DNA from 3 places in the Variovorax sp. 10L421 genome. Region 1 is predicted to be linked to each of the others. Evidence: predicted binding sites of a transcription regulator. Region 1 holds the regulator's gene; each other region holds the start of a gene.
What was found. Region 1 encodes sigma-54, which starts transcription at its own class of promoters, with help from an activator protein. Its sites were predicted from a motif close to TGGCANGNAANCTGCTTT; they were not measured.

Region 1 (6,679 bases):
CCATCGCCCACATGCCGATCCACCGCCGCGCCCGCATGGGCCTGAGCTACCTGCCGCAGGAGGCCTCGATCTTCCGCAAGCTCACGGTCGAGGAAAACGTGCGCGCCGTGCTCGAGCTCCAGAGCGAGCCCGATGCCAACGGCAAGATGGCGCCACTGTCGAAGCAGCACATCGAAGAGCGACTGTCCGAACTGCTGGCCGACCTGCGGGTGGACCACCTGCGCGACTCGCCCGCGCTGGCGCTGTCGGGCGGCGAGCGCCGCCGCGTCGAGATCGCGCGCGCGCTGGCCACCCAGCCGCGCTTCATCCTGCTGGACGAGCCCTTCGCCGGCATCGACCCGATCGCGGTGATCGAAATCCAGCGGATCATCAGCTTCCTGAAGGAGCGCGGCATCGGCGTGCTCATCACCGACCACAACGTGCGTGAAACGCTGGGTATCTGCGATCATGCGTTCATCATCAGCGACGGGCATGTGCTGGCACAAGGCACACCCTCGGAGATCGTCGACAACGCCGAAGTACGCAGGGTGTACCTGGGCGAACACTTCCGGATGTGATCGTGCGGCGAGGGTCAAGGATCATCGTGGCCACCGTCCGCGCGGAGCTTCCTCGCGGGGGCCGCCGCGCACGGCCGCCCGAAGCGGCCGGCCCGTCCCCGGTAGGGGGTTGGCGTAGCGCGAAGCGCGCAGCCTGGGGGGGGGCCATTTCCTCATGAAGCAAGGGCTGTCCCTTCGCGTCTCGCAGCATCTGGCACTGACGCCACAGCTGCAGCAGTCCATCCGGCTGCTTCAGCTTTCCACGCTCGAACTGAGCCAGGAAGTCGAGCAGATGCTGGACGAAAACCCGTTCCTCGAACGCACCGCGGAAGAAGCGGCGCGCGAGGAATTCGGGCTCGACACGGCTGATGCGCCGGTTCCGCGCGATGAGGGCGAGAGCGACTTCGCGCCTTCGGCCGCCAGTGCGCCCGCCGAGACCACCAGCACCACCACGGCGGATACCGACGGGCCAGCTGCCGAGATCACCGAGCGTGAGCCCGACTGGGAAGGCGACGGCACCGTCGACATGGCGGCGCCCGACGACAGCGAGTGGGGCAGCGACGCGCCCGCGCGCCAGAACAACCTCGGCGACGACGAACGTGCCGACGCCACTGAACTCGCGCGCAGCCAGGAGTCGCTGCAGTCGTTCCTGCACCGCCAGGCGCTGAGCCTGCGCCTGAACGAGAACGACAGCGCCGCGCTGCGCTTTCTCATCGAATCTCTCAACGACGACGGCTACCTCGAAGACTCGCTGCCCGCGCTGGCCTCGGGCCTGGCTGGCGACGACAACGACCAGTTCGACGACCTCGTGCATCACTTCCAGGTGGCGCTCGGACTGCTGCAGAGCCTGGAGCCCGTGGGCGTAGGCGCGCGCGACCTCGGCGAATGCCTGGGCATCCAGCTGCGCGCCATGGCCAGCGAGGACGAGACCGACGAAGAGGCGCTGGTCCGCAAGACCGCCATCACCGTCTGCAAGCAGCCGATGGAGCTGCTTGCGCGCCGCGATTTCAAGCGCCTGGCCACGCTCACCCGCAGCAGCGAGGAGCTGGTGCGCTCGGCGCTGCAGATCATCGCGCGGCTGGAGCCCAAGCCGGGCCGGCGCTTCGTCGACGTGGAGCGCAACATCGTCATTCCCGATGTGATCGTCACCAAGACCGGCCGCGGCACCAACGTGAAGTTCCGCGTCATGTTGAACCCCGAGGTGATGCCGCGTCTGCGCGTGCACGACATCTATGCCGGCGCGCTCAAGTCGCACAAGGGCGAGGGCAGCCAGGCGCTGTCGCAGCGGCTGCAGGAGGCGCGCTGGTTCATCAAGAACATCCAGCAGCGTTTCGACACCATCCTGCGCGTGAGCAACGCCATCGTCGAGCGGCAGAAGAGCTACTTCGTGCATGGCGAACTCGCGATGCGCCCGCTGGTGCTGCGCGAGATCGCCGACGAGCTGGGCCTGCACGAATCGACCATCTCGCGCGTGACCACCGCCAAGTACATGGCCACGCCGTTCGGCACCGTCGAGCTCAAGTACTTCTTCGGCTCGGCGCTGGGCACCGAGACGGGCGGCAATGCGTCGAGCACCGCGGTGCGCGCGCTGATCAAGCAGTTCGTGAGTTCCGAGAGCATCAAGAAGCCGCTGTCGGACAGCCAGATCTCCGAGATGCTGAAAGAGCAGGGCATCGAGTGCGCACGGCGCACCGTGGCCAAGTACCGCGAGGCGCTGCGCATCGCGCCCGCGAACCTGCGCAAAGCCCTGTAACTTGGCACACCCCCAGGCTATGCGCACTTCGTGTCGCTTCGCCAACCCCCTTGCAGGGGGCAACACCTGCGGCCCGGCGGAGCCGGTTCCGCGGTGTTCCCCGAACGGACCTGGACCGTATTGGCGCTGGGGCCTGGCGCTGTTGTTCGCGGCTTTCGCACTGCTCGCCACCGGCTGCGCCACCCTGCCCAACGAGGCCCCGCGCGCACCCACCAAGGCCATGGCCGTCTCGGCCGACACCGCACTCGGCAAGCTCGCGCTGGCCTCGCAGCCCGACCCCGACCTGAGCGGTTTTCGCCTGATGCCCGGTGGCGACTTCGCCTTCGACACCCGCATCCAGCTGGCCCGCCGTGCCCAGCGCACGCTCGACGTGCAGTACTACCAGATCGAGAACGACGAGACCGGCCGCTACCTGCTGCGCACCCTGCGCGACGCCGCCCAGCGCGGCGTGCGCGTGCGGGTGCTGATGGACGATCTCTACACCTCGGGCGAGGACGAACTGCTGCTCGGCTTTGCCGCCACGCCCAACGTCGAACTGCGCCTGTTCAACCCGTTCCCGGCCGGGCGCGCGAGCATCCTGAAGCGCTTCACTGCCTCGCTGTTCGACTTCAGCCGCGTCAACCGGCGCATGCACAACAAGCTGTTCATCGCCGACGGCGCGATGGCGGTGGCGGGCGGGCGCAACATCGGCAACCAGTACTTCACGCGCACCGCGGGCGAGAATTTTCTCGACCTCGACACCTTCGTCACTGGTGCGCTGATCCCGCGGCTGGGCAGCCTGTTCGACCAGTACTGGAACAGCATCTACGTGCGGCCGATCCAGTCGGTGGTGCGCAGCGAGTTGTCGGCCGAAGAGCTGCAGCGCCGCTTCGACGCGGTCACCGGCCCCGACACTACTCCACCGCCGCCGAAGCCCGCGCCCAACGACCTGCTCGGCTACAGCCCGATGGTGGAAGACCTGAACGCCGGCAAGCTCGGCCTGATCTGGACCACCGCCGAGGCCTATGCCGATTCGCCCGAGCGCGTGATCGGCAAGACCGCCTCCTACGGCGGCGTGCCGCTGCTCGACGTCGACAGCGTGCGCTACAACGTGGTCGAGCAGATGCGCCGTGCACGCTCCGAAGTGACCATCGTCTCGCCCTACCTGATCCCGGGCGCCACGGGGCTGGAGGTGATGCGCGAGATCCGCAACCGCAACGTGAAGATCAGCGTCGTCACCAATTCGCTGGCCGCCACCGACGAGCCGCTGGTGCACACCGCCTACCGCCGCTACCGGCCCGACATGCTCAAGCTCGGCGCCGACCTCTACGAGCTGAGCTCCACGCGCACCCGGCGCAGCGTGCGGCTGGGCCTGTTCGGCACCTCGGTGGGCAGGCTGCATGCCAAGTCGGCCGTGATCGACCGGCGCACGCTGTTCGTCGGCTCGATGAATTTCGACCCGCGCTCGGAGTCGGCCAACACCGAGATCGGGCTGATCATCCACAGCGCCGAGATGGCGCAGCAGGCGCTGAAACTCATCGACGTGCTCAAGCAGCAGGGCGCCTACCGGCTGCGCTTTGCCGAAGGCAGCAACGAGTCGCGCATCGAATGGGTCAGCGAGGATGCCGGCAAGCTCACCGTGCTGACCGAGGAGCCCGACTCCAGTTTCTGGGGCCGGGTCATGCTCGAATTGCTGGCGCCGCTGACGCCGGAGAGCCTGCTCTAGCTGGTGCTCGTGGCGCCGGCCAGGCCGGGCAGCGGTGTCATTGCACGTTGACCGCTTCGACCTGCACCAGCAGCTTCACCTTGTTCTCGAAGCCGAAGTTCAGCCCCCAGGTGATGCCCCAGTCGCTGCGCTCCACCGTGGTCTCGAAGTCGCCGCCGCACACCTGGCGGTTGATCAGCGGGCTCAGGTAGCAGTTGAAGCGCACGGCCTTCAGCGTCACAGGCCTGGTCTGGCCCATCAGCGTGAGCGTGCCGGGCACGTCGGTCACCTTGCCGCCGCTGAAATCGATGCGGTCGGCCACGAAGCGGCCGATCGGAAACTCGGCCACGTTGAAGAAATCCTTGCTCTGCACATGGCGGTTGAGCAGGTCGACGCCGGTGTTGATGGAGCTGATGTCCATCGTGATGTCGACCTTGCCGCTGGCGCCGGTGCCGTCGATCTGCACGGAGCCGTCCTTGGTGCTGAAGCGCCCGCGGTTGGTGGTGGTGCCGTAGTGCCCCATCTCGTACATCACGAAGGTGTGAGTCGGATCGATCACGTAGTTGGCGTTCTTCGCCGGCCCGCCCGCGGGCTTGGCGGCCACGGCCGGGGCGAATTCCGTTGGCAGTTGCTGTTGCTGCGCCGTGGCGCTGCCGGTGAATGCGGCGGCCGACAGGGCCGCGGCGAGAAGGAGCTTTTTCATGGTGTTGGATGCGGGAGGAAAGAGGAAAGTGAGTGAGGGGCGGACAGCCTGGCGCTTCACAACGGCCCGAAGCCCGTGAGCGTGAACCTGAAGCGCACCTGCACGTCGTTGCCGACCGTCGAGGTGTCGGTCCATTCGCCTTCGCCCACCTTGTAGTCGAGCCGCTGGATCGTGAAGCTCCCCGTGGCAACCGCCTCCTTGCCGCCGGCCGCGGCGATGCTGACGGGCACCGTCACGTATTTGGCGATGCCCTTGATGGTGAGCTTGCCCGCCATCTCGAACTTGCCGTCGCCCAGCGCCTTGATGGCGCTCGACTGGAAGCTTGCCTGCGGGAAGTGCGCGGCGTCGAACCACGGCTGCTTGGGCAGTTCCGCATCGCTCATCGGGACGCCGAAGCCGGCGCTGGCCGTGTCGATCTGCAGCGCGACGGTGCCGCCCTCGGGCTTCTTCGGGTCGAAGGCCACCTGCGCGTCGAATTTCTTGAACGTGCCTTCCACGGGCACGCCCATTTGCTTGCTGACGAAGACGATCTGGCTCTTGTCGGCCACGAGCTTTGCCGCTGCGGGCTCGGCGCCGGCCGGCAGCGCCAGGGTGGCGAAAGCCAGCGCCGCGAGCGACGGCGCGAGACGGAAAAACAGGCGCTTGATCATCGAGCTGGTTCCTTGCGTGGCCGGGGCCACATGCGTTTGAGAAGACCGTCGCGGTCGATCCAGTGGTGCTTGAGCACCGCCGCCACGTGCAGCAGCGTGACGCCTGCCAGCACGAAGGCGCAGTTGCGGTGCAGCGGCTGCAGCACCGCCTCGGCGAAGGCGTGGTCGACCGGCACGAAGTCGGGCAGCGGCAGCACGCCGAACCACGCCACCGGCATGCCCATGGCCGAGCTGTAGGCCCACCCGGACAGCGGCACCGCGAAGAACAGCAGGTACATCAGCGTGTGGCTGATGCGGTAGCTCGCCAGCTGGAGCGCCGACATGCCCGGCGGGAGCGCCGGTGGACGATGCCCGAGCCGCCACAGCAGCCGCAGCGCCGACAGCGCGAGGATGGTGACGCCCGCCCACTTGTGCCAGCTGTAGATCTTCAGGCGCAGCGGCGAGAACGGCAGCCCCGTCATGTAGAGCCCTACGCCGAACGAGCCCACGATCAGGGCCGCAAGCAGCCAGTGCAGCGCCATCGTGAACGGGTCGTAGCGCGCGTCGGCTGCGAGGGGGGATGAAGATGTGTCGGAGGACATCGTGAGCAGGACAGGCGGCCTGTGCGCGGAGCATATATCGGAAGCGATGACATCACCGCACGGCCCGTGCCAGCCCGCCGCCCTGCCGGCCTCAGCCCTGCGACGGCTGTTGCGCCCTCAGCAGCACCCCGCGCAGTTCGTCCGGCTGCACCGGCTTGCGCAGCGCATGCCAGCCACGCTCGGCGGCGAGCCGCTGGGTGGCTTCGTTGATGTCGGCCGAAATCAGCGCGATCGCCAGCGACGGCTTCTGCCGCTGCAGCTTGTCGGCCAGCGCGATGCCGTCGAGCGCACCCGGCAGGCGGATGTCGCACAGCGCCGCGTCGAGCGCGCGCAGGTCGGCCAGCGCCAGCGCCTCGGCGGCGCTGGCATAGACGCGCGGCTCCACGTCCCATTGCCGCAGCAGGGCACTGAGACTGTCGGCCACCACCGTGTTGTCTTCCACCACCAGCACTGCGAGCCCGGGGCGCAGCGTGTGCGTTGCATCGGCGCCGTCGTCCTGCGGCGCGGAAGCAGGGCGCGCCGCCACCATCGCGCCGTCGGGCGCGGCAGGCAGCTCGAAGCTGAACACCGACCCCCGCCCCGGCGCCGAGCGAAGCGACACCGCAATGCCGAGCTGCGCCGCCAGCCGCCGCACGATCGCCAAGCCCAGCCCGTGGCCGCGCTGCAGGTTGCGCTCGACGTTGCCGATCTGCTCGAAGTCGTCGAACACGCGCTGCTGCGCGTCGGCCGCGATGCCGATGCCGCTGTCGCGCACCTCGACGCGCCAGGCACG
Region 2 (6,679 bases), on a different contig from region 1:
CTCCGGCGCCAACGAGGGGCAGGACGTCGCGCTGCAGAAGGTCGTCACCACCATCGGCAAGCCCGGTGTCGCGGTGGCGGTGGTCACGCGCCGGCGCACGGGCTACGTGGCCGCGGGTGTCGAAGGACGCGTCATGCTCAACGGCCAGCAACTGGGGGCCGAGGCGGTCGCGCTGCAGGAGCATGACGTGCTCGAGCTCGGCGGTGCCACACGCATGCAGTTCGTGCGCATCTGAGCCGCTTTTTCTTCCGGCCTGTTGCGGCAAAGCCCATACGAGTGCAGCGCCGTGAGAGGGCTTCGACGGCACTGGCCGCGCATCGCCATCACGTTGCTGCCGGTGCTGTTGGCGCTGGCGCATGCCACCGGCGCGTGGCAGCTGAGCGCACTCGAACGCCTTGATCGGCTGATCTACGACATCCGCCTGCGTGCCACCATGCCGGGCACGTTCGATGCGCGCGTCGTGATCGTCGACGTCGACGACGCCAGCCTGGCACGCCAGGGGCAGTGGCCCTGGGCGCGCGACAAGATCGCCCGTCTCACCACGGAACTGATGGCCCGGCAGCAGGCGGCCGTGCTCGGTTTCGACGTCATGTTCCTCGAACCGGACCGCAGCTCCGGCCTCGACAGGCTGCGGGAAATCGCCAGCGGGCCGCTGGGCGGCATGCCGGGCCTGGCCGCCGAGGTCGAGCGGCTTGCACCCTCGCTCGATCACGATGCCACGCTCGCCGCGGCGCTCGAAGGCCAGCGCGTGGCGCTGGGCTACTACTTCACGCGGACCGAGACGCCGAGCGCCAAGGGACAGCTGCCTCCTGCCCCCTCGTTGCCGGAGGGGGCGTTCCCCCCGCGCGGCATTTACGCCACCAACTGGAATGGCTTCGGAGCCAGCCTGCCGGCGCTGGCGCAGGCCGCGCCCATTGCGGGATTCCTGAACACGCTGGTTGGCGCCACCGGCGACGGCGTCATTCGCAGCGTGCCGCTCATCGCCCGCTACGAGGGCGACAAGGCGCAGCCGGGCTACTACGAATCGCTCGCGCTCGCGGTCTACCGCCTCGCAAACGGATTGCCGCCCGTGCAGCCCGCCTTTGCGCCCGGCGGCGCCAAGCCGCAGCTCGAATCGCTGCGAGTGGGCCCCCTGCGCATACCGGTCGACGCAACGGGCAGCATGCAGGTGCCGTTCCGCGGCCCCGGCGGTGCCGGCGGCGGGTCGTTCCGCTATGTGTCCGCCGCCGACGTGCTCGAGGGCCGGCTCGGGCCGGGCGAACTGAAGGGCAAGATCGTGCTCGTGGGCGCCACCGCCCCAGGCCTGCAAGACCTGCGCGCCACGCCGGTCGAGGCCGCATTTCCGGGCGTGGAAGTGCATGCCAACATCGTCTCCGGCCTGCTCGACCAACGGCTGCTCAGCGTGCCCGACTACGCCTCGGGCTACGAGACGCTAATGGTCGCCGTGACGGGGCTCGTGCTGGCCTTCGGGCTGTCGCTGCTGCCGGCGCCGCGCGCCGTGTTGCTGGCCGCGGGGGCGATCGCCGTGCTGATCGGCCTCAACACCTGGCTGTACGCGAGCCACGGCCTCGTGCTGCCGCTGGCGTCGGCCCTGGCCATGACGGCGCTTGCCTTCGCGCTCAACATGAGCTGGGGCTACCTCGTCGAATCGCGCGCGCGGCGCGGCCTGGTACGGCTTTTCGGCACCTACGTGCCGCCCCAGCTCGTCAACGAAATGATGGCGCACCCCGACCGCTACAGCATGCGCGCCGAGAGCAAGCCCATGACCGTCATGTTCTGCGACATGCGCGACTTCACCCGCCTGTCGGAGCAGATGGCCCCGGCCGAGCTGCAGGCCTTTCTCAACACCGTCTTCAGCCGGCTCACCAACGTCATCAGCGCCCACCGCGGCACCGTCGACAAGTACATGGGCGACTGCGTCATGGCCTTCTGGGGCGCGCCCATCGACACGCCCGACCACGCCACCCTCGCCGTGCGCGCCGCGCTCGACATGGCCGATGCCGTGCACGACATCAACCGCATCCACCGCGCCAGCGGCCGCCCCGAGATCAGCGTGGGCATCGGCATCAACAGCGGCGTGATGAGCGTGGGCGACATGGGCTCCACCGCGCGCCGCAGCTATACCGTGGTCGGCGATGCGGTCAACCTCGCATCCCGCCTCGAGGGCCTGAGTGGGCACTACGGAATGGAAATCGTCGCCAGCGGCGCCACCCGCGAGCTGGCGCCCGGCTACATCTGGCAAGAGCTCGACAGCGTGCTCGTCAAAGGCAAGGCACAAGCCGTTGCCGTTTTTACGCCCCTGGCCGCGCACACGCCCGAAGCGGCGAAAGAGACTCAGCAGTTGCTCGACCGCTGGAGCGAAGTGCTCGCGGCTTACCGCCGGCAGGACTGGGCGGTGGGCCGAAACTTGCTGGCTCCCCTGCTCGCCGCGGACGCAAAAAAAGTCCTTTACCAGCTCTACGCCCAGCGTTTAGCCTCAATGGCGTTGCGCCCGCAGGACCCTGATTGGGACGGTGCAACCCGGTTCGAAACCAAATGACGGCAGACACATACGAGGGGTCTCTCACAATGCAGGTTCGTGTGCTGGGTTGCTCGGGCGCCATCGCCAAAGACTGCCGCACCACCTCGTTCCTGGTCGACACGGACCTGCTCGTCGATGCGGGCACCGGTGTCGGCGACCTTACGCTCGAAGAGATGGCCCGCATCGACGACGTCGTGCTCACGCACAGCCACCTCGACCACATCGCCGCCCTGCCGCTGATGCTCGACGCCGTCGGCAGCCGCCGCATCCGGCCCCTGCGCGTGCATGCGCTGCGCGCCACCATCGAGGCGCTGCGCACGCACGTGTTCAACAACGTCATCTGGCCGAATTTCGAGAGCATTCCCAGCGCCGAGGCGCCCTTCGTGAGCTTTCACGACATCGCGGTGGGGCAGATGCTGCACCTGGGGAGCCGCGAGCCCAAGCTCGTCGAGGTGCTGCCGGCGGTTCATACGGTGCCGGCCTGCGGCTTTGCCGTGCGGCGGGCCGAAGGCGGCGCCCACTGGGTCTTCAGCGGCGACACGGAGCGCAACGCGCCGTTCTGGGAGCGCGTGAATGCGATCGACGTGGCGATGCTGGTGATTGAAACGGCCTTCAGCAGCCGAGAACAGGCGCTGGCCGAGCGCAGCCTGCATCTGTCGCCTGCGGTGCTGGCCGATGAGCTGACGCACATCGAGCCGGGGAAGCAATACCCGATCTACATCACGCACACCAAGCCGGCGGAGACGGACGAGATCATGAGCCAGATCGAGGCGCTGGCGGTCGAGCAGGTGGCGGGGTTGGCGCAGCGGGATATTCGCTGGTTGAAGGCGGATGGGGTGCTGACTTTCTGACCGCGAGGGGTGCGGGGCATGACAAATTTGTCACTCCGGTAGCATCTCGAAGCAAGTTGTGTCACATGGTGTAACGCTGAAGTGATCGAAGGTGACGGGTTCGGTCAGTTGAGGGCCCCGCGAACGGGTGGCACAGATGCTGCGGAAGGTACCTCGCTCCGGGCAGGTTCCCGGGCGTAACAACCAACCAACCTGGAGTTAGTGAATGAACCGTCGTTCCATCGCACGTAACGTGCAAAAGGGTTTCACCCTTATCGAATTGATGATCGTTGTGGCGATCATTGGTATTTTGGCTGCTGTGGCTCTGCCTGCTTATCAGGACTATGTGGTGCGTGCGCGCGTGACAGAAGGTTTGGGTTTGGCTGAACCCGCTAAAACGATGATCACAACCGATGGGGCGGCCTCCGCTGCTGATCTCACTCGCGTTGTGACCACGTGGAATGCTCAGGCTGGTGGTCTTGGTGTCACATCTAAGTATGTGGAAAAGATCCAAATGACCGATGTCAGTGGCATGATTACGATTACCTATAACGCTGCTGCAGTTGGCGTTGGTGCCGCGGAAAACACGATTACCCTTACCCCGTGGGTCCGTGATACGGCTGCTGGTCAAGCACTGGGTGCCGCTCAACAAGCTGGCGTAACGGGCGCCGTTGACTGGGGTTGTGCTTCTGCAAAGAAGGCGACAGCGACCGCAAACAATATCACCGTTGCTGCTTCCGGCACGATGCAAGAAAAGTTTGTCCCTGCACAATGCCGCTAAAATTCTTAGCATAAAAAAAAGGCGCGTAAGCGCCTTTTTTTTATGGGCAAAACGTAACCTGATTTACTTGGCGAATATTTTAAATGGCCAAATCGATGACTTCGCAATTTTTTCCTAATGCGTTATGACGAGTCGTCGTGCTAAGTTTTCCCTCCAAGCTTTTCTTCTTCATCTAGGAGGGAGTTTGATTGTGGCGGGGGGGGCATCCGGCTTGGTTTTTTTGTTGTGGTATCGACCTCCATATAACGAGATTTCGGGCGGCGCACATCTTTTTTATTTGCTAATCGCAGTGGATGTCGTGTGCGGGCCAATTCTGACCGCCATCTTGGCAAATCCAAAAAAAAAGAAAAAAGAGTTGCTTTTGGATTTTTCGCTTGTGATTGTCATTCAGATGATGGCGTTATCTTATGGGCTCTACTTTGTTTTTCAAGCGCGGCCTGTTGTGATTGCCTTTGAGGTCGATCGAATGGTGGTTGTTGCGGCTGCCGAGATAGATTCAAATGATTTGACGAAGGCGCCACCTGCGTTGCGAAAATTGTCATGGGGGCAGCCAAAATTCATAGGAACGCGAAAACCAATAAGCAATGAGGAAATGATGGATGCATTGGATCATTCGTTGCAAGGATTGGAGCCAAGTGCACGCCCGGGCTGGTGGCAAGATTTTTCTAAAAGCATTCCGGATATTCGGAGTCGCGCAAAAAATCTTTCACAATTGATGGTAAATCGCTCCGCAGGGGATCGAGTTATTTTGCAAGAAGTGATAAGAAAATCAGGAAAAAATGAAGAGGAATTATTTTACTTGCCACTGACAAGCAGGCGAACAAAGGATTGGGTGATTGTATTTGCATATTCGAGGGATTCTTTGGACATTTCGGGTTATGCTCCGGTCGACGGATTTTTGAATTGATCTCGTGCTCTGCTTGCAACAAGCCAACGTAAAAAATAGGAATAATCACTCGGACCGAGAGATGGTGCCTCTCATGAAGATTGCACCAGTCGGTTTCTCCGGTTGATCAGCATCACCGCCTGCACAGTGTTGCTCATTTTGCGAGCTTTCGCTCGATTTGGATTTGGACTTGCGCCGAACGTGCGGAGATCGTTTGATGGAATATTTCCAATTGATTTTCCAGGAAAAGCCATCCCAGTGGATTCGTTCCAAGCGCCGTGGAAAATAAGGGTCAGGTTCAAATTAAGCTGGGAATTCGGCATCCCCCTCCGCACTTGGGCCTGTGCGCGGCTTGCCCCCCGATCAGCGGCGTCGCGATCTACCGATGCAAGGTAAAGTCAACTCTGGTTTGACCTTCGCGTCGTATGCGCGTCGGCCACCCCCTTGCGACAGATCGCCAGCCGGGCTTCGACTCCGGAATCATGCGGATATTGCGTTGCCATTTCCATGCGTGGAAACGTAGCTTCTTAACTTACCGCGTCGAGGTGAAGGCGCAGTTTATCGACGGCTTTATTGTTGAAGGCATTCGTTGCGCTTCGCCTTCGCTGAGCGCAACTCGCAACGATTGAATCGTGGTGTCGGCCGCTTCGATGCTTCGTTGAAGCTCCTCGTTGACCAGTCGCACCAACGCGCTGAATTCGGTGCGCGTCGGGCAGACCTCTTCCGTGTCGTTCACACACTGTGGAGCGATGAGTTTTTCGAGGCACGCGTAGGTTCGCCGCACTGCGTGCTGGTTGTCGATGTCATCGCATGCTCGCAGCGCAAGAGATTCGGCGCGGGCGGTTTCAGCAGCCTCATTCGTTAGCACGATTCGGTGGCGCTGACGCTGCTACTCCGTTGCGGAAGTCGTACAGGTTGCATCCGTAGCAGGCTGGCAGGCGCGCGCACGCCCGGTCTTCGCAATCACCACGATCCGTGTCTGATTCGTCTTTTCCGTACCTGAGATGTCATTGCGCTCGATCTTCAGCGTGGCGGACTGAAACGTCGAGTCGCTGGTCTGTGTGTAGCCAGAAGGGTTGAACATGATGTAGGCAGGGCTGTTCTGCGCGGTTCCTTGCCCGGTCGCGGTGAAGTAGCTGGGCAAAGCCCCTCCCTGCACGATGAGGATGTCCGATCCATTGAATTGCCGGTTGTTGTCGGTATCCACGAAGACGGTCCAGCCGGTTGCCCAGTTGTTGTCCGCGCGAGGCACGACAACGGCTTGCCTGCCTCGCTTCATCGCCTCTCCCCGGGCCGTGCTCAGCGCGGCGACGAAAGAGTTGATTGCCGACGTGAGTTCCGAATTTCGCTGAAAGGCAACAAAGCTTGGCACTCCGATCACCAGCAATACTGCAGCTATGGCAATCGTCACCATCAATTCAATGAGCGTGAAGCCGGAAGTCCGGCGTTGGCAAATCGTTTTCATGGCCAGCAAAGCTTGAATTTGGTATCTGTCGAAGCAATGTTGCAAGCCTTGACGCCTGTACTGGTCAGACTCAATGCGCCGACGGCAGCGTCGGTGCTTGTTGGTGTGGCTGTGAGCATGACGCACTCGGTGATCAATTGAGTGCTCGAGCAGGTACTTGCAGAGAGCCAATAGGACGTGCCTGTCGGACTGTCCC
Region 3 (6,679 bases), on a different contig from region 1:
GTGGGCACGTTCTTCAGGATCGGCTTCTCGCCGAGGTAGAACTCGACCATCTTCGGCACGTACGGGTAGATCGACTTGTCGTCGGCCACACCGGTGCCCACGGCATTGCAGATCACGACGTTGCCTTCACGGTACGCGCGCATCAGGCCGGCGCAGCCGAGCGTGGACGTGGGGCGGAACACCTCGGGGTCGAGGAAGTCGTCGTCCACGCGGCGGTAGATGACGTCGACGCGCTTCGGCCCGCGCGTGGTGCGCATGTAGACGAAGTTGTCCTTGACGAACAGGTCCTGTCCCTCGACCAGTTCCACGCCCATCTGCTGCGCGAGGAAGGCGTGCTCGAAGTAGGCGCTGTTGTACATGCCCGGCGTGAGCACCACCACCGTGGGCTCGGCCGTGGCCGGCGGCGCGCTGGCGCGCAGCGTCTCTAGCAGCAGGTCGGGGTAGTGCGCGACCGGCGCGATGCGGTTCTGATTGAACAGCTCGGGGAAGAGCCGCATCATCATCTTGCGGTTCTCCAGCATGTAGCTCACGCCGCTGGGCACGCGCAGGTTGTCTTCGAGCACGTAGTACTCGCCGTTGCCCTGGGCATCGGGCGCGCGCACGATGTCGATGCCCGAGATGTTCGAGTAGACGTTGTGCGGCACGTTGACGCCCATCATCTCGGGGCGGAACTGCGCGTTGTTCAGGATCTGCTCGGCCGGGATGATGCCGGCCTTGATGATTTCCTGGTCGTGGTAGACGTCATGAAGAAAGCGGTTGAGCGCCGTGACGCGCTGCACCAGCCCCTTTTCCATGCTCTCCCACTCGTGGGCCGGAATGATGCGAGGCAGCAGGTCGAACGGGATGAGCCGCTCGGTGCCGGAGCCATCCTCATCCTTCGCGCCATACACCGCGAAGGTAATGCCGACCCGGCGGAAAATCATTTCCGCCTCTTCGCGTCGCGAACGCATCACCTCACCGGGTTGCTTCGCGAGCCATTGGTCGTAGCGCTTGTAGTGCTGTCGGATCGCAGCCCCCGCATAGGGCAACTGCTCATACATCTCGTCGAATTTGTGCATGGGACGACCAATCTCCTTGAGCTATAGCTTAGCAAGTTCAGGGCCAGTAGAACCCCTTATGCCGAGGCCGCGTACGGGTCGAGCGACTTTTTTTCGGCCTGGCGCAAGCGTCCCGATGATGGCAGGAACAACGGCCTCCCCCGAAAATCCAGAGCCGGCTTCAGGGCGGGCTGTGCTGCCAATATCGCGCGTTCCGCTCGCGCTCGCAGGCCAGGTCCCCGGGGCGCACGCTGCTCCAGTGCGCTGCGCCGCACCGGGTGTTCTCGACCAGCCGCCCGCCGCGCTCCAGGTAGCGCGCCGCCACTTCCTGCGCCGGATGGCCGAAGCGGTTGCGGTACCCCGCCTGGACGATGGCGATGCGCGGCTTCACCGCGTCGAGGAACGCCGGGCTCGACGAGGTCTTGCTGCCATGATGCGGCACCAGCAGCACGTCGGCGCGCAGCAGTTCCGGCGTGCGCGTGACGAGCGCCGCCTCCTGCAACCGCTCGATGTCGCCGACCAGCAGCGCCACGGCGCGGCCGCTGTCGATGCGCAACACGCACGACACCGCATTGGGTTTGGTGAAGCCGCGGTAGTCGGTGTCGAACGGATGCAGCACCTCGAAGCGCACGCCGTCCCAGCTCCAGGCCTGCCCCGCCTCGCAACGCCGCGCCGCACGCATCGCCTGCAGCGGGTGCGTGGCCTCGATGGAACTCAGCAGCGCGGCCTGCGGCTGAATCGCGAGCACCGCGGGCGCGCCGCCGGTGTGGTCGAGGTCGCGGTGGCTCAGCACCAGCGTGTCGAGGCGCTCGCCGTATGCCCGCAGCAACGGCACGAGCACGCGATGGCCGGCATCGCTTTCCAGGCTGTAGCGCGGGCCGGCGTCGTAGAGCAGGCTGTGTGTCGCGGTACGCACGAGCACCGCGTTGCCCTGGCCGACGTCAGCGGCGAGCAGTTCGAATTCGCCGGCCGCGGGCCGGGGTGCCTGCCACAGCAGCACCGGCAACAGCAGCGGAACGCCGAGGGCGCGCAGCGACCCGGGCAGCCGCATGGCCAGCAGCGCGCCGCCGGCCACGCCGCAGGCGGCCATCCACCAGGGCGGCGCGGCCACCGAGAGCGTGGCATACGGCAGCCCGGCCAGCCATTGCAGCAGCAGCGCCAGCACCTGCACGGCGCGGGCCGCCAGATCCCACAGCGGCGCCACGGCCACGCCGAGCATCGCCAGAGGCGTGATCACCAGCGTGACCCAAGGGATCGCCACCGCATTGGCCAACAGGCCGATCAGCGAAACCTGCTGGAACAACAGCAGGCTGAGCGGCGTGATCGCGAGCGTGATGACCCACTGCTCACGCAGGAACTGGAGCAGGCGGGAAGACGCGCCGGTCTTCCGCTCTCCGGGCACCCCGGCGTCGGTGGCGAACAGCACGCCCACCGCCACGAAGCTGAGCCAGAAACCGGCCTGCATCAAGGCCCAGGGATCGAGCGCGACCACCACGGCCGCCGTCAACAGCCACACATGCGGCCAGGGCCAGCGCCGGCCCGTGAGGCGCAGCAGCGCGACCGTCGCCAGCATCCAGACCGTGCGCTGCGAAGGCACGCCCCAGCCGCTGAACAGCGCATAGAGCGTGGCGAGCAGCACGCCGCCCACCAGCGCGGCCTGCTGCGCGGGCAGGCGCAGCATCAGCCACGCGCTGCGCCGCCACAGCAGGCCGACGACGTGCGCGGCCAGCCAGGCGAACATGGTGACGTGGAGGCCGGAGATCGACATCAGGTGCGCCACGCCCGTGGCGCGGAAGACGTCCCAGCCCGAGCGGTCGATGGCGCTCTGGTCGCCGGTAACCAGGGCCGCAATCACGCCTGCCCGGGCACGGTCGAGCACGCGTTCGAAGACGGCGTCGCGCACGGCTTCGCGTGCGCGCTCGATGGGATGCCGCCACGTTGGCGCAACGAGCGCGGGCGCCGCATCGCGCGTGCCGGTTCGCACAGTGCCGCCGGCATGCAGGCCCTGCTCCCACATCCAGAGTTCGCTGTCGAAGCCGTGGGGATTGCGGTTGCCGTGCGGCGCCTTGAGGCGCACCGTCAGGCGCCATCGCTCGCCGGCGTGGAGGGGGCCGACAGCGCTGGCCGGCGGCGTGCGGCCTTCCGACGCCCGGTCCCACAGGCCTGAACCTTCCGAATACCAGCCGAGGGCAATGCGATCAGGCACGGTGGGCCGCCCCTCCTCGCCGGGGTCGGCCCAGCCCGCAGACTCGACATCCAGACGGAACCGCGTCCCGCCCTCGCTGCGCTGGGGCATCTCCGACACGACACCGGTGACCTGCAGGTCGCGCCCTTCGAGCGCCGGGTTCAGCGCACCGCCCGCGTAGATGGCGGCGCGCCATCCCGCAAGCCCCGCACCCGCCATTGCGCCGCACACGAGCGAGGCCATCAACAGCCCTCGGCCCGACAGGCGCCGCCACCACCACAGGCCGGCCCCGGCCCCGAGCAGCAAACCCGCATACATCCATGCCCGCCAAAGCCCTGCCTGCTGCAACTGCAGGACCGCACCGAGCAGCGAACCGCACAGCGCCGCGAACACCCACGATCTGCCCGCGGCGGCACCGGACGCGCGAAACGGCGTCAACGAGAAACTCCCGAACCCATGATGCAAACCCTCCCCAAAGTCACGCTCAGTGGCGCGTTAATTGCTTTGCAACTGGGCTAGTATGCGTCTCACAAGAGACATCTTTTCGATGCAATCTCGCAGCACTGCACATAAAAACGCATGTCCATTCACGCCGCTCTCCACCACGTCACCCACTACAAATACGACCGCCCGGTGCAGCTGGGCCCACAGGTCGTGCGCTTGCGGCCCGCGCCGCATTGCCGCAGCAACGTGATCTCGTACTCGCTGCGGGTCGAGCCGGCCGAGCACTTCGTCAACTGGATGCAGGACCCCTTCGCCAACTACCAGGCACGGCTGGTGTTCCCCGAGAAGACGCGCGAATTCAAGGTCACGGTCGACCTCGTGGTCGAGATGGCGGTCTACAACCCGTTCGACTTCTTCCTCGAGCCGCAGGCCGAGAACTTCCCTTTCAAGTACACGCAGTCGCAGGCCGAGGAGCTCGCGCCCTACCTCGTCACCGAAACGCCCACGCCGCTGCTGCAGGCCTACCTCGACAAGATCGAGCGCAAGGAGCAGCGCACCATCGACTTCCTGGTCGGCATCAACCAGCAGGTGCAGCAGGACGTCAACTACCTGATCCGCATGGAGCCCGGCGTGCAGACGCCGGAAGAAACGCTCGCCAGCGGCAGCGGCTCCTGCCGCGACTCGGGCTGGCTGCTGGTGCAGCTGCTGCGCCACTGCGGACTGGCCGCGCGTTTCGTCTCGGGCTACCTGATCCAGCTCACGCCCGACGTGAAGGCGCTCGACGGCCCGAGCGGCACCACGGTCGACTTCACCGACCTGCACGCCTGGTGCGAGGTGTTCCTGCCGGGCGCAGGCTGGATCGGCCTCGACGCCACCTCGGGCCTGCTGGCCGGCGAAGGCCACATTCCGCTGGCCTGCACGCCCACACCATCGAGCGCCGCGCCCATCGAGGGCGGCGTGGATGAGTCGGAGGTCGAGTTCGGCCATGAAATGAAGGTCACGCGCATCTACGAATCGCCGCGCGTCACCAAGCCCTACACCGAAGAGCAATGGTCCGAAGTGCTGGCCCTGGGCGACGCCGTCGATGCGCGCCTGAAGGCCGGCGACGTGCGCCTCACCATGGGCGGCGAGCCCACCTACGTGGCCACCAGCGACCGCGACGCGCCCGAATGGAACACCGACGCGCTCGGCCCCACCAAGCGCGGCTACGCCACCGAACTCGTGCACAAGCTGCGCGCCGAGTACGGCAAGGGCGGCTTCCTGCATTTCGGCCAAGGCAAGTGGTACCCGGGCGAGCAGCTGCCGCGCTGGGCGCTGTCGATCTTCTGGCGCGCCGACGGCCAGACGCTGTGGCACGACCCCGAGCTCTTCGCCGACGAGCGTTTTCCCACGCAGTACACGAGCGAGGACGCGCGCCGCTTCACCACCGTGCTGGCGCACAAGCTCGGCCTGACCGAGCGCTACATCCAGCCCGGCTACGAAGACACCTACTACTACCTCTGGCGCGAACGCCGCCTGCCGGTGAACGTCGACCCCTTCGAGTCGAAGCTCGACGACGAACTCGAGCGCGTGCGCCTGCGCCGCGTGTTCACGCAGAAGCTCGACGCGGTGATCGGCTACATGCTGCCCATCGAGCCCGGCAACGCGAACAGCGATGCACCCGCGCTCGCCGGCCCCGGCTGGAAGACCGGGCCCTGGTTCCTGCGCGACGACCGGCTCTACCTGATCCCGGGCGACTCGCCCATGGGCTACCGACTGCCGCTCGACTCGCAGCCGTGGGCGAGCAAAGGCGACTATCCCTACCTGATCGAGCGCGACCCGACCGCGCCGCGCGGTGCGCTGCCGAGCGCGGCCGACTACCGCGCGCGCTATGCCGTGGCGGCAGGCGGTGCGGAGGGTGACCGCGGCGCCGTGCCCTATGCCTTCGGCACGCCGCCCGTCGTGGCGGCCTCGCTGCGCATGCAGGCACCGGGCAGTGCAGGCGAAGGCGGCGCAGCCACGGCCGCCGACGGGGCTGCCGACAAGTCGTCCACCACCGCGCGCCAGCCGCTGCGCGGCGAATCGGCCCACTGGGTCACGCGCACTGCGCTGTGCGTCGAAGTGCGCGACCCGCGCCGCGCCAACGGCCCCGCGGCCGAGAAGAAGGGCAATGCCTCGGGCGTGCTCTACGTCTTCATGCCGCCGCTCGCGCGCCTGGAGGACTATCTCGACCTCGTCGCGGCCGTCGAAGCCACCGCGCGCGAACTCGGCATGCGCATCGTGATGGAAGGCTATCCGCCGCCGCGCGACCCGCGCCTGAAGATGCTGGCCGTCACCCCCGACCCTGGCGTGATCGAGGTCAACATCCACCCGGCGCACAACTGGAAGGAACTGGTCGATCACACCGAGTTCCTCTACAACGCCGCCTTCGAAACCCGCCTGTCGGCCGAGAAGTTCATGACCGACGGCCGCCACACCGGCACCGGCGGCGGCAACCACTTCGTGATGGGCGGTGCCACGCCGGCCGACAGCCCCTTCCTGCGCCGGCCCGAGCTGCTGGCCAGCCTGCTGCTGTACTGGCACAACCACCCGTCGCTGAGCTATTTGTTCTCGGGCATGTTCATCGGCCCGACCAGTCAGGCGCCGCGCGTGGACGAAGCGCGCAACGACCAGGTCTACGAGCTGGAAATCGCGCTGAAAGAGATCGCTAAGAACCGCGAGATCTACGGCGCCAACATGCCCGCATGGCTGGTCGACCGCACGCTGCGCAACATCCTGATCGACGTGTCGGGCAACACGCACCGCAGCGAGTTCTGCATCGACAAGCTCTACTCGCCCGACTCGAGCACCGGCCGCCTCGGCCTGCTGGAGCTGCGCGCCTTCGAGATGCCGCCGCATGCGCGCATGAGCATCGCGCAGCAATTGCTGATCCGCGCGCTGGTGGCCCGCTTCTGGGACGAGCCCTACAAGGCCCCCGTCACGCGCTGGGGCACCGAGCTGCACGACCGTTTCCTGCTGCCGACCTTCGTGAAGA

Region 2: a site for sigma-54 is predicted at 3,501-3,518, ahead of AC1DFC_RS07155 (pilin). Genes of this name have one in related genera too.
Region 3: a site for sigma-54 is predicted at 3,711-3,728, ahead of AC1DFC_RS16580 (transglutaminase family protein). Genes of this name have one in related genera too.

The regions. Positions count from the first base shown of each region.
Region 1 covers NZ_JBFTJJ010000018.1:101,143-107,821, reverse strand. The annotation lists gene lptB (LPS export ABC transporter ATP-binding protein) at 1-557, shown strand, start outside; gene rpoN (RNA polymerase factor sigma-54) at 712-2,289, shown strand; gene AC1DFC_RS21515 (phospholipase D family protein) at 2,309-3,994, shown strand; gene AC1DFC_RS21510 (YceI family protein) at 4,032-4,676, opposite strand; gene AC1DFC_RS21505 (YceI family protein) at 4,733-5,326, opposite strand; gene AC1DFC_RS21500 (cytochrome b) at 5,323-5,907, opposite strand; gene AC1DFC_RS21495 (sensor histidine kinase) at 5,999-6,679, opposite strand, start outside.
Region 2 covers NZ_JBFTJJ010000003.1:179,582-186,260, forward strand. The annotation lists gene AC1DFC_RS07140 (FHA domain-containing protein) at 1-235, shown strand, start outside; gene AC1DFC_RS07145 (CHASE2 domain-containing protein) at 287-2,539, shown strand; gene AC1DFC_RS07150 (3',5'-cyclic-nucleotide phosphodiesterase) at 2,569-3,372, shown strand; gene AC1DFC_RS07155 (pilin) at 3,578-4,132, shown strand; gene tfpZ (TfpX/TfpZ family type IV pilin accessory protein) at 4,257-5,039, shown strand; gene AC1DFC_RS07165 (hypothetical protein) at 5,111-5,341, opposite strand; gene AC1DFC_RS07170 (hypothetical protein) at 5,608-5,883, shown strand; gene AC1DFC_RS07175 (GspH/FimT family pseudopilin) at 5,908-6,483, opposite strand; gene AC1DFC_RS07180 (type IV pilin protein) at 6,480-6,679, opposite strand, start outside.
Region 3 covers NZ_JBFTJJ010000011.1:167,948-174,626, reverse strand. The annotation lists gene AC1DFC_RS16590 (circularly permuted type 2 ATP-grasp protein) at 1-1,058, opposite strand, end outside; gene AC1DFC_RS16585 (DNA internalization-related competence protein ComEC/Rec2) at 1,219-3,660, opposite strand; gene AC1DFC_RS16580 (transglutaminase family protein) at 3,802-6,679, shown strand, end outside.